3 regions of the Providencia rustigianii genome follow, and region 1 is predicted to be linked to each of the others. Evidence: predicted binding sites of a transcription regulator. Region 1 holds the regulator's gene; each other region holds the start of a gene.
The links. Region 1 encodes LexA, which represses DNA repair genes until DNA is damaged. Its sites were predicted from a motif close to TNCTGTATGTACATACAGNA; they were not measured.

Region 2: dinG (ATP-dependent DNA helicase DinG) is a predicted target of LexA. The motif match lies at 2,431-2,450, and genes of this name have one in related genera.
Region 3: dinB (DNA polymerase IV) is a predicted target of LexA. The motif match lies at 2,216-2,235, and genes of this name have one in related genera.

What each region holds. Positions count from the first base shown of each region.
Region 1 covers NZ_LR134396.1:504,702-508,976, forward strand. Annotated here, with positions in the region: gene plsB (glycerol-3-phosphate 1-O-acyltransferase PlsB) at 1-1,419, opposite strand, end outside; gene EL244_RS02285 (diacylglycerol kinase) at 1,545-1,919, shown strand; gene lexA (transcriptional repressor LexA) at 2,038-2,655, shown strand; gene zur (zinc uptake transcriptional repressor Zur) at 2,765-3,280, opposite strand; gene EL244_RS02300 (fimbrial protein) at 4,247-4,275, shown strand, end outside.
Region 2 covers NZ_LR134396.1:1,205,890-1,210,164, reverse strand. Annotated here, with positions in the region: gene dps (DNA starvation/stationary phase protection protein Dps) at 1-167, shown strand, start outside; gene dinG (ATP-dependent DNA helicase DinG) at 223-2,334, opposite strand; gene EL244_RS17885 (hypothetical protein) at 2,578-2,739, shown strand; gene sseA (3-mercaptopyruvate sulfurtransferase) at 2,777-3,616, shown strand; gene EL244_RS18280 (hypothetical protein) at 4,212-4,275, shown strand, end outside.
Region 3 covers NZ_LR134396.1:996,382-1,000,656, reverse strand. Annotated here, with positions in the region: gene pepD (beta-Ala-His dipeptidase) at 1-80, shown strand, start outside; gene EL244_RS04480 (nuclear transport factor 2 family protein) at 250-687, opposite strand; gene dinB (DNA polymerase IV) at 1,135-2,190, opposite strand; gene EL244_RS04470 (glycerophosphodiester phosphodiesterase family protein) at 2,496-3,392, shown strand; gene EL244_RS04465 (hypothetical protein) at 3,568-3,927, shown strand; gene EL244_RS04460 (hypothetical protein) at 3,951-4,275, shown strand, end outside.

The DNA of each region.
Region 1 (4,275 bases):
AGGTTGCCCGAAATTCACATAACCTTGACCTAAATTGCGAAGTTTACGCAAACCGCGGATCATCGAGATAAAGCCTTCTTTCTCTTTTTCCGCACCGCGTAATTCTTTGGCGTAAGTACCTACTTCCATAACATGCTCATAGCCAATATAGATAGGCACGATGGTAATTGGGCGAGAATCCCCGCGTAGCATGGCTTGCAACGTCATCGATAAAGTACCGGTTTTCGGTTGCAGTAAGCGACCTGTGCGGGAGCGCCCACCTTCGACAAAGTATTCAATGGAATAGCCGCGAGCAAATAACTCACTGAGATACTCACGAAAAATAGTCGAGTAAAGCTTATTACCTTTGAAAGTTCGGCGAATAAAGAATGCACCAAGGCGGCGGAATATCGGACCTGCTGGCCAGAAATTGAGGTTGATCCCCGCTGCGATATGTGGAGGAACTAGCCCTTGGTGATACAGAACATACGAGAGCAACAGATAGTCCATATGACTACGGTGAGATGGCACATACACAATTTCATGACCATCTTGAGCCAATTGGCGAACGCGCTCTGCATGCTGAACATTGATGCCTTGATACAGGCGATTCCAAGTCCAGCTAAGTACGCGGTCACTCAGACGAACAGCTTCGTAAGAAAAGTTGGCAGCAATTTCTTCCATCATCGCCACTGCATTTTGCTGGGCTTTTTGTAATGGAATTTTTTTGCTGCGGGCCTCATCTTCAACGGCTTTTTCAATCGCTTTTGAAGCGAGAAGCTTATTGAAGAGCTCATAGCGAACAGGTAGTTTAGGTCCTACGGCCGCCAAGCGCTGGCGGGAATAGTGGATACGAGCCACTCGAGCGAGTTTATTCGCAATAATCGTATCTGTACCATGCTCTTGCGCCATTTTCCCCAATGAGATACTGGGTGAAAAACGGACGAAGCTATCACGACCTAACCATAGGATAGCAAAGAATTTTTGAACACCATTTAGGAGTTTCAGTGGTGCAGGCTTATGACCTTCACGACCCGGTGAACGACCGAACATGACGGAGGCCGGTAGCATCTGGATATCAAGATTTGGGTTATTCTTATGTAAATCTAGATACGCATGGAATACTTTCACTGACTCTTTACGTGGATCTGGTGAATAGTAGCGAAAAACTCTCGGACCATCATCAATAAAGACGTAGGCTGGAAGTTTTGTTCCATTAATGTCGTTATCGACCAGCGGATCAGGAAGACCGATGGCTAAACATTGGTGTCGTAATGTTAGCAAGTCAGACTTTGAATGGTATGGCAATACGTAGAGAGTTGGCTTGTTAGTATCAAGCTGCAGCTCTGCGATTGGGTCTGACGGAATTAGTTTACTTTTTACCAATAATTTTAGTGGTAAATTCAACATGTTGTAATATATTTTACGCCATAGTGACATAAATGATTATAGCCTCTTGTTAAAAATGCTGCGTGATCATACCAGAAAGCAGCGTTCAGATCTGTTATCGATAATTCACTTTGACCGCAAAAGTTGATTATTGTTTAGAAATTTAAGGAAAAAATATGGCAAGTGAAACCAAGGGATTTACACGCGTTATTAAAGCAGCTGGATACTCTCTTAAGGGTTTAAAAGCTGCATGGGTCAATGAAGCCGCGTTTAGACAGGAAGCAGTTGCTGCTATCATAGCGATAATTATAGCTTTTTATTTGGATGTTAGCCAAATAGAGCGGATTTTATTGATTGGCTCAGTGGTGCTTGTTGCCATTGTCGAGCTAATTAATAGCGCTATTGAAGCGGTAGTTGACCGAGTGGGGACTGAATATCATGAACTCTCTGGGCGGGCAAAAGATATTGGTTCAGCAGCGGTTTTTGTGACTATCGGTTTAGCACTGTTTATTTGGGCAACCATTTTATGGTCACGTTATTTTGCCGTTTAATGATGAAAACACAGAAATATCAGTAAAAAATGCGGATATTGAGTGATTTAACGGTTCCCAATCCCTATTTACCTGTATATACTCACAGTTTGACTGTATAAACAAACAGGGGAATGGAATGAAAGCACTGACGGCTCGACAACAGCAGGTTTACAATCTGGTGCGTGACCACATTTCGCAGACAGGTATGCCACCGACTCGCGCTGAAATAGCAGCAAGCCTTGGTTTTCGTTCGCCTAATGCGGCAGAAGAACATTTAAAGGCCTTAGCGCGTAAAGGGGTTATCGAAATTGTCTCTGGTGCTTCCAGAGGAATTCGTCTGCTTTTAGAAGAATCTAATGATGATATTGGGTTGCCTCTCATTGGCCGAGTTGCTGCCGGTGAACCATTACTCGCTGAAGAACATATCGAAAGCCATTATCACGTTGACCCAGAATTATTTAAACCACATGCGGATTTTTTACTGCGCGTGAATGGCATGTCAATGAAAGATATTGGAATTATGGACGGTGATTTATTAGCAGTACACAAAACCCAGAATGTCCATAATGGACAGGTTGTTGTTGCTCGTATTGAAGATGAAGTTACCGTAAAACGCTTTAAGCAGCAGGGTAATCGCGTTGAGCTGATTGCAGAAAATCCAGAGTTTGCACCTATTATTGTTGATTTACGTCAGCAGAATTTTACCATTGAAGGTTTGGCTGTTGGGGTTATTCGCAACGGTGATTGGTATTGATGTTGAATGATTGAGTCTGGAAGCAGACTCAATAGTTTTTAAATTTCTCTTCTTCTATATAGCTTCCTTTATATAGAAAGACGTTACTTCTCTTTTTTTCTCTTCTTTATTACTTCTTTTTTAAATTTATCGGTATCTGATGGTCGTGACCGCAATGTGCGTGATCCTGGCAAATTGCAGTTTCATAGCAATTTTTGCATAGGCCATGATTTTCAACAACGGTATGCCTTAGATGAAAATGATGCTTTTCCGCTAAATCCATAATCGCTTCTTCAATTGCCACGCCGTCACTTTCCGTTACATTCCCACAGTTATCGCAAATTAGCATTACAGAAGTATGGCTTGGATTATCAACGTGATGACAGACGATGTAGCTGTTGGTTGATTCAATTTTGTGGATAAAGCCTTGTTCCATCAGAAATTCAAGACCACGATAAACGGTAGGTGGCTTTGCCTGCGGTTCTATTTCACGCAATAAATCCAGTAGGTCATATGCACTGATGGCCCGAGACTGCTGAGCAATTAAACGTAATACCGTTTCTCTTTGTGGGGTCAAACGAACGCCTTTGGACTCACAAATACGTTTGGCTGTTGCAAGTAACATATCTGCACTCATTTTTTTCATTAACTTGACTCCACAGGATAGGCTTAAATGTTTATTTCTCCTCAGTCTATCATAATTTTTGTATCTGTTGAGGTTGAAATGATTAGAGAAAGTCTACTCTTTTTAAGTAGAAAACAGTTTTTAGCTAATAAATAAAAAAGATAATAAATAAATGGTAAATATTCTCGTAGAGAAAAGTATTTTTATTTTAAATATATTGTTAATAGCTACATTTTTTTAAAAAAAATGAGTTTTAAATTTAACCGACGCGAAACATTTTTTGAAATTTTTAGTTACTATTTGAGATAAATTTTAATTGAGACTTATCCTACCAGTGATTTTTCTTGGAGTTATTGATAGTGAGTTATTGGTCATGATTTCACTTAAATTCTTTAATTTTTACTTTTAATTATTTTTTTATCTATAAATCATCTTAAATATAGATTTTTATATTTCCTGTGTATTTTGTTTATTTTGTAATATTTATTCATTTTTCTAAATATAAAATGAAGTGTTCATATAAATATTTCTAAGTAATTCATTTATTCTGTAGGTCTTCTCACCAAAATCTATTTTTATATCTATTATTTACAAGATTCCAGAAGATAACTCTAATTAAACTCTGTATTTGAGTCGATTTTGACAACAAATATCACATATGTAGAATTGACATCAGAAAACATCACAAGGTAGTTATCAGAATTCATTTGGTGTTCTATATCAATTTTAATTAATTAATGAATGACTCAGTAATTAATTTAGACGTGAGAATGTTGGCTTAATGAGTTTTGTTTTTTAAATCACATAAATGAGATGGAGCTCGTTTATATAAAAAATCTCTAACCTGAATGAAATTCATCAAGTAGGAAAGCTAGAGGAATTTTCAAGGGTGCACTGCTTAAGTAAATAGACTTAATTTTGCATCAGTGAAAACAGGAAAGAGAAAAAGAGAAATAGCAGTTCCTACTCATTTAAAGGAAAACTTTTATGAAACTGAATAAATTAGCATTAACTCT
Region 2 (4,275 bases), 700 kb from region 1:
CAGTTCAGGATCATTTAAAAGCCTTAGCCGATCGTTATGCAGTAGTCGCTAATGATATCCGTAAGGCGATTGATGACGTTGAAGATGAAAATACAGCAGATATGTTTACTGCCGCATCCCGTGATTTGGATAAATTCCTGTGGATGTTAGAAGCCAATATAGAGTAGTGTCGTAAAATAGAGTCATATAAATTGACCATGAGACCACTTCGGTGGTCTCTTTTTATTTATCTATTTTCGGCATTTCGGGCTGCTCTATGGGAAAAATAGGTAATGAATTTAATAAGCGTTTACCATAATTCTTTGTTATTAATCGCTTATCATAAATAATGATTTCACCATAGCATTCATGACTGCGGATTAAACGCCCTGCTTGCTGAATCAAATTAAATGAAGCACTGGGTAAACTCTGTACCTCAAATGGATAACGTTTTAGTGATTTTAACCAATCCCCTTCAGTGATAATGACAGGATTAGTCACTGGTGGAAAAGCTATCTTATGGATATGCACCTGAGTCAAGTACTCACCTTTCAGATCTAACCCCTCAGAGAATGACTGTAGACCAATCAAAGCACTTGTTTGCCCTTGCTTAATACGTTCACAATGGGTCTCAACCAGACGATATCGAGGCTGGTCACCTTGAACTAAAAGTTGTAGACGTAAATCTTTTACATGTTCTAAAAAGCCGTCCATTGCTCGTTGGCTACTGAATAAAACCAGCACACCTCGATGATTTCCCTGCGTAAATTGATGGCGAAAAAATGCGGCCATTTCTTCTAAATGCTGAGCTTCAGTTACCATTGTTGGCTCATATTGCATTTTAGGGATAATAATTTTGCCTTGCTCTACATGATTAAAAGGTGAAGAAAGCGTAACAAAACGGTCATCACTTTTTTCAGATAACCCCGTTAATTCCATAAAACGAGAATAACTATTTAATGAACGCAATGTCGCGGAAGTAATAACAATATGAGGTACATTTCGCCACAGCAGATGCTGTAATTGTTCACTAACACGGATCCCAGCACAGTGCAGAAATATCCGTGACTGATTTTTTTCGTAACGTCGGCTGAGCCATTTTGAAATAGGCGCCCCAGAACTTTGATCTAGGGAAGCTAAGCGCCATAACTTTGCCATATTTTCAAAGTAACCCATGGCGCGGCTAGTCACTAAGATTGAACGGTGTAAACGGACAATATCCTGCTTGGCGGTTTGCTCGGTTAAATCATTTAAAATAGATTCGGATAAACCACGTAATGCATCGGTTAACTTAAAAAGCTCCTGGCAGCATAATTGCATCGCTTCAGGTAACACGCCCATTGGAAATAAATACTCAGGGTCTTTTGCAGTTTCCGGCAATAACCCATTCGCTAATAACGAAAAATCACGAAAACATTCTCTCAGTTTTTCAGCATGTAATTGTAATTTTTCTGGATTAGCTAATTTAGGGGGCTTCGCTGGACGAAATTGAGCCATATATTGCCCCACATGATGGAGAAAATTATCCACCTGTGCCGTAATTTGAACTAACGTAATTTCCCCTTCAACTTCTAGCGAGTCCCTTGCTACATCTGGGATATGATGCCCCTCATCAAGCACTAATAGCAATTTTTTAGGATCAGGTAAAACAGATTCGGTTTCCATTGCAGCCATCACCAAAGCATGGTTTGCAACAACCACATCGGCATCTTCAATTTCACGGCGAGCAATAAAGAACGGACAACGCTGATAAAACTGGCAGTTACGCCCAAGGCAGTTCATTTTATCTGTACTTACCTTGCGCCAGAGACTATCGCTAAATGCCCGTTTGTGATGATCCCTTAACCCATCCCAAGCAAAACTGTGAAAATCATTACGCAGTTGCTGACACATAGCCCGCTCTTCACTACTGGCGATTTCCGTTTTGTCCTCTACCAATAACATTAAGTCTATTTGCTCCCCTTCAGCAGCACAGATGGCTTCTAAATTGCGGGGGCAGACATAACGAGCACGTCCGAAAGCGCCTGTAAATTTAAGGTCGGGAATGATTTTACTCAACAAGGGTAAATCTTTACTAAAAATTTGATCTTGCAGCGCGACGTTAGCCGTACTCACGACTAACGTTTTTCCTTCTTCTCGCCCAACAGCAATACCCGGAATTAAGTAAGATAATGTTTTTCCTACCCCCGTCGGTGCTTCAATGACTAAATGCCGCCCATCTTCATCAGCTAAATTTTTAGCGACTTCAGCAATCATTTGACGCTGAGGAGCCCGGGGTATAAAACCATCTATTTGTTCTGATAGCCCTTTATACCATTGGGTTATTTGCTGTTTTACTGTATTTGATAGGGACATAAATTACGCAGGCGACCAAGTTAGGGAGATAACATAACTAATTAGGATCAGGAAGAAAAAAGCCTAATCCACTTTTTGCGAAACCGTTCGCAAAACTACTGTATTAATACCCATTATACACAAATTTTGGAAAGCCTTTCGCAAAACCCCAATTTCATCGTAAGAAAAAAGCCCGTTTAACTTGTTTGCAACAACCATCCAGTTATACTTTGGTTTCTTAAATTATGACTTAGGCAATAAAAAATGAAAAAGTTTGTCATCGCATTTTGCGCTCTGTGCGCGTTGAGTTCAGTTGGCGGAATTGTGTTAGCTGGCATGAATATCTATACACGCTCCACCACGCCTTTAGAGCAAAATCAAACTCAATCATCATCTATATTACCTGCGCCTAATCAAATCAATTAATAGCGAGTTAATTATCAATCTGGGATGGAGAACGCTTATGTACAACGATTATTTTGTTACGCCACAATGGTTAAATACACACCTTTCAGATAGCAATATTGTGGTACTTGACGTTTCAACTCCACCGCCAACTGCACCTTATGATTGTTACCAACATTATCTAGACGAACATATTCCGAATGCCCAATTTTTTAATCAAGATGAGGTTGCTGACAAGACAATTGATCTTCCTCATATGTTGCCAGATGAGAAAACCTTCAGCCAAGCTGTTAGCTTGATGGGTATTGGTAATGATACCCAAGTTATTATTTATGCTCAGAATAATTTATTTTCTTCTCCTCGAGCATGGTGGACATTCACAACGCTAGGCTGTAAACAGGTCAAAATACTTGCTGGCGGCATAACGGCATGGAAAGAGGCTGGTTTCGCGACTCAATCAGGTAAAGTCACTCCTCCACCAGCACAACAGTTTATTGCAAGCCGCCAAGATGCGAATGCATTAAACCAGCAACAAATGCTTGATATCGTTAACCAAGGTCAAGCGCAAATTATCGATGCCCGTGCAGCGGCTCGTTTTTTAGCTCAAGCACCAGAGCCTCGTCCCGGCTTAAGAATGGGGCATATTCCAGGCAGTAAAAACGTACCTTGGGATTTACTTGTCGATAATGGCGAATACCGAAATCCAGAACAGCTCGCGGCTATTTTTGCTGAACACGGTGTAGATATCCATGCTCCATCAGTAACAACCTGTGGTTCTGGTATGACAGCCGCTGTCATATTAATGGCGCTGGTTCTGCTCGGTAATCATAATGTACGCCTTTATGATGGGTCTTGGGCTCAATGGGGGCAAGATAACGGTCTCCCAATCGAACCCTAATTATTTGGCTTCCTCATATTAAAAATTATCTATGAGGAAGCTATTTATTACTTATCCACTTTAAAATATTTTTATTATAAATATTTAATAAAATAATTAACGGCTTCAATTTAAATGGAGCACCGTATTCATGAACATACCATGGGATTTATGGGTTATAAACCTAGGTACTTTATCCACTTTTATTGGTACAACAGCAACATTATGGGTTTTATTACAAACAACAAAATTAACAGTTAAATTTAATCAAAAGGCTTCCTTTTATTTTCATAAAGATAAGTTAAACCGATTGCTAAATGATTATTTTACTATGATATCAGAATCTCAATTCAACAATGAAAACTCACATAAAATAATGTTGCATCGAAAGATATTATCATTACATAATTACATTTCGTTCATCGACACAAAAGATAAAAAATTATCGGCATTAATAAATCAATATATTATTAATACTAAATGTATTTTATCCATAAAAAACTATGATGAAATAACTTACTTTCTTCACTTAAGATATTTAGATGAAGTTACTATATTACTGGATTGCATAAATAATACCCTTAGTATTTCGGCAAGAAAGATATGAGGTCATCAAATGGACTATAATGATAATAAAATAATCTGTAATATATTAATGAACAGCTTAAAAAAAGAAATCC
Region 3 (4,275 bases), 490 kb from region 1:
AACGTGTACATATCGAAAGCGTAGGTCAATACTGGACGTTATTAACCGCGATCCTCAAAGCGATCCCCGTTAAAAACTAACCCGTATTCAATGAAATTTGGGGTCATCGGCATATGACCCCACTTTTTTTGTTTTTTATTACAAGAAAAAAGTGAAACTGATCTTTTCTGCTTAAATGAGTTATTTAGAAAATAAAGTGAACAACCGTAAGATTTAGCTTCATCCATATTAATGATACTGCTTGTGTACTTATTTAGTCGTATAAAGAGGAGCAATATCCATATAGATATATGTACCTGCCACTTTATTATTTTTTATTTTAAATACATCAGTCACTGGCAACGTGACCGTGCTACCATCATGCCGGGTATAGGTGACATTCATTTCAGCAACAATACTTGACTTATCATGCCAAGAGTGAACAACTTCATGTTTTAACCCTTTAATGTTGCTATAGAAGTCGGTCTGAGCTTTTGCAATGGCTTCTTTCCCTACTGCTTCAGGGAAATTACCAAATTTAAACTTTGAATCGTCAGTTAATAATTTAGCAAATTGAGTCGGGTCCATACTATCAATTGCCTGTAAAATTGAATCAAGTTTAATTGCTTCTTTTTGAGCAGCTTGGGAAGCAGTAGCCATAACAAAACAAGACGTCAGGATCATAGAGGAAAGTAGAGTATTCTTCATAAAATCACCTATTATTAACAATTATTTATTTTTAAATAAAACCGCAGTTATTAGGTATAAACCTAAAATTATTATAGTTCATGAATACTCACCCCATATTTTCGAACTCAAATAATGGCAAGGCAAGTTCGCTTAATCACTAATGTCTACTGTGCATCAGTCTGTGAAACCTTCAATTTTCTCCTTGTCACGGTGGTAGTGTGCACTGAAATAAACCAGAATAAAATCAAATAATTTGACCATGAAAATAATATTTTCAACCCTCTAGAATACACTGATCCACCAATGAACTTACCTTATTTGAGAAGAGTAGTTCAATTCATCGTCATTTGAAACACCAAACATTTGCAATAGTTAATCAAAAAAAATGAATAAGTTAGATTAGTTGAAGAATATGAATGGCAATAGCGATTATATGCTGATGGGCTATGATGCATTAGGCTATGTTCACAATATCAAAGACAACTGTCTCTCTAACTGAGGATTCTGAAGCGATACATGTAAGCCAACCAGCCTGACACCTCGCCCTAATCGCCTATTGTCCCAAGCCTGTTTTGCTAACTGAATGAGATCTTGTTTATTAATGATGGGATACACATGTTCCTGGGTCGTTTGTTGAAAATCTTCAAATTTCAATTTTACGCCTTGCCGAGCAATTCGTAGATCCGGCTTAATTTTCTCTAAGCGAAAATAGAGCTCATCATACAAAGTATCTAACAGTGGCAAACACTCATCCCAATGATGAATATCTTTTGCTAATGTGCGCTCAACCCCCACAGATTTACGAATCCTTTCTGGATTAATAGGGCGATCATCAACGCCATGGCAGCGCTCCCATAGAGCCTGACCAAATTTCCCCATACTTTTAATCAACGACAACATGTCATACTTTTGCACATCTGCGCAGGTTAATAGCCCCATATCCGCGAGTTTTTGAGCTGTGACTTTCCCCACCCCTGGGATTTTCTTTAAGGGAAGAGAAGCAACAAATGAAGGTAGCTCTTGAGGAGTAATAACATATTGTCCATTGGGCTTATTCAAATCCGATGCAATTTTAGCTAGAAACTTAATTGGCGCTATTCCCGCTGATGCAGTGAGTTGTAGCTCATCGAATATTTGTTGACGGATTGCCTCGGCAATTAATGTGGCAGAGCCATGAAGCTGTGAACAATCTGTCACATCTAAATAGGCTTCATCCAAAGATAGCGGTTCGATTAAATCTGTATAACGGGAAAATATTTGACGAATATGAATCGAGGCTTCTTTATAAACCGCCATTCTACCGGGCACCACTTTAAGATGAGGGCAGAGCTTTAGAGCCATTCCCGTAGACATAGCACTATGCACCCCATAGCGACGCGCTTCATAGTTTGCTGTACTGATCACACCACGACGATCTGCACTCCCACCAACAGCAAGGGGAACATGGCGCAGCTCAGGATTGTCACGCATTTCTATCGCTGCAAAAAAGCAGTCCATATCAATATGAATAATTTTACGCATGATAGATGCCCTACGCACCAATAATAACTGTTTAAATATACAGTTATTTTGTTAGCCATGCAATGAGTTCTGAAAATACCATTTTGAAGATGACAATAATTATAAATGTAATAACACAACTTCCACTCACAACTTATTCATCTGATTGAAATAAATTTCTGAGACACTACTAATGAGCCTAAATACTCAAAGTTACTCCTAATTTGCTGGCTCGCTACTTACAAAGTCTACTAAAAACATTAAAACAGGTATTCATTTAATTTCTCTCTAGTTTCTTGAATTCACTATTTTTATGGATAATACACATGCCAATGATATCAACATCAATATTCAAAAAATCTACTGTTATCGGGTTACTACTTTTGGCTAGCCAATCAGCCTTTGCCTTAACACCACACATTGTTGCCCATCGTGCAGGGACAGCAGATGCGCCAGAAAACACCCTCTATGCTATCGAGTTAGCAAAGAAAAATAATGCCGATGCGATTTGGTTAACGGTTCAATTAAGCCAAGATAATCAGCTGGTGCTTTATCGCCCAAGTGATTTAGATGCACTAACAGATAAGAACGGTATGGTTTCAAATTACACCGCTAAACAGCTGAGCCAAATTAATGCGGCCTATAAGTTTAATCAAAAGAATAACGCGAAATTACCTGCTCGCCAAACCACGATTACTACATTAGAAAACGTATTAACCCAATATCCTGACACGACTTTTTATATTGATTTAAAGTCCCCCGATGCGAACCCAGAAACTCAAGCTCAAGCAATTCTAGCGTTGTTAAACAAGACTAAAGCTTTTAATCAGGTACGTTTCTATTCCACTAATGATTCATTTTTGAAAGCACTGAAACCGCTTTCACCCCAAACTCAGCTCTTTGAAAGTCGCGATGAAACTCGCACTCTGTTAGCCAATAGCGTAATGAGCCACCAATGCTCGGTAGAAAATGATAAATCAGCAACTCGTTGGTATGGCTTTGAACTACATCGCAAAGTCGAAGTTGTCGAGAAATATACGTTAGGTGAAGCCCGCTCTCCTGCGACTTTATCGTGGGATAAAGAAGCGATTGATTGCTTTAGAAAAAATGGTAACGCTTATATTATTGTCTTTGGCGTAAATAATGAAAGTGACTACCAGCTTGCTAAAGATATTGGCGCTGATGCGGTGATGGTTGATTCCCCTAAAGCCTTTAAGAAGTAACCTTATTTTTAAGCTACTTATTTGGCACCATATGATGTCCATTTTAAGTAGCTTAATTTATTTCTATTAGCCCCTCTCTTTTCATTAATCAATAACATTCAATATTAATTACACTATCAATTTAAAATGCCATGATATTTAAAATCCAAATATTCATCGAGGAAAAAATTTGGCTATGTCAAAAGGTATATTATCAATTGAAAACATGTGGAATGAAGATATAAAAAAAGTAGAAATTATTTTTCAAAATAATGCAAATGAGTATGAAAGTGCATTTATTTCTTATAATTTAAAAGATAAACAAACACTTACTGATATATTTGAATTTCAATTTTCTGTCACAGAAATGAGTAGTTGGAAAGGAAAAATCATAACGAAGAGTGGAGAAACTTGGGATAGTGGCGATTTTTTATCATGTAAAATTAATGAACGAGATAATGGTAAAGTCAAAATTAGTTTTAATGGTAACGTGAAGAGCTTATTTGTTAATTACCCTGTCTCTATTTCATGCTCTAAAAAGATGCAATTAATTTAACCATAGCAACGAGAGGAAATAAAATGACAATCGAACGTTGCCATATAACATTTGAAAATTTTTGGGGAGAAGATTTAAATAAGGTTAGAATCATTCATGATATTTCAGAGCTGCATTCTCCTGTCCAAGGTATGTATCTATATAATGTAAAAAATCTGTCTACTACCCCTGATGCATTATCCTTTTTTTATCGCGTTGAAGATCCCCATCACTGGATAGTTGAATTTGTTACCCAGTCTGGTAAGCACTGGAGATCTTCCGTTAACTTTACCTGCCAAATAAAGCCTGAAGATAATCATCAAGTCATATTGGGTATTAATGGTGAATCTAAACGTTTATATGCAGCAT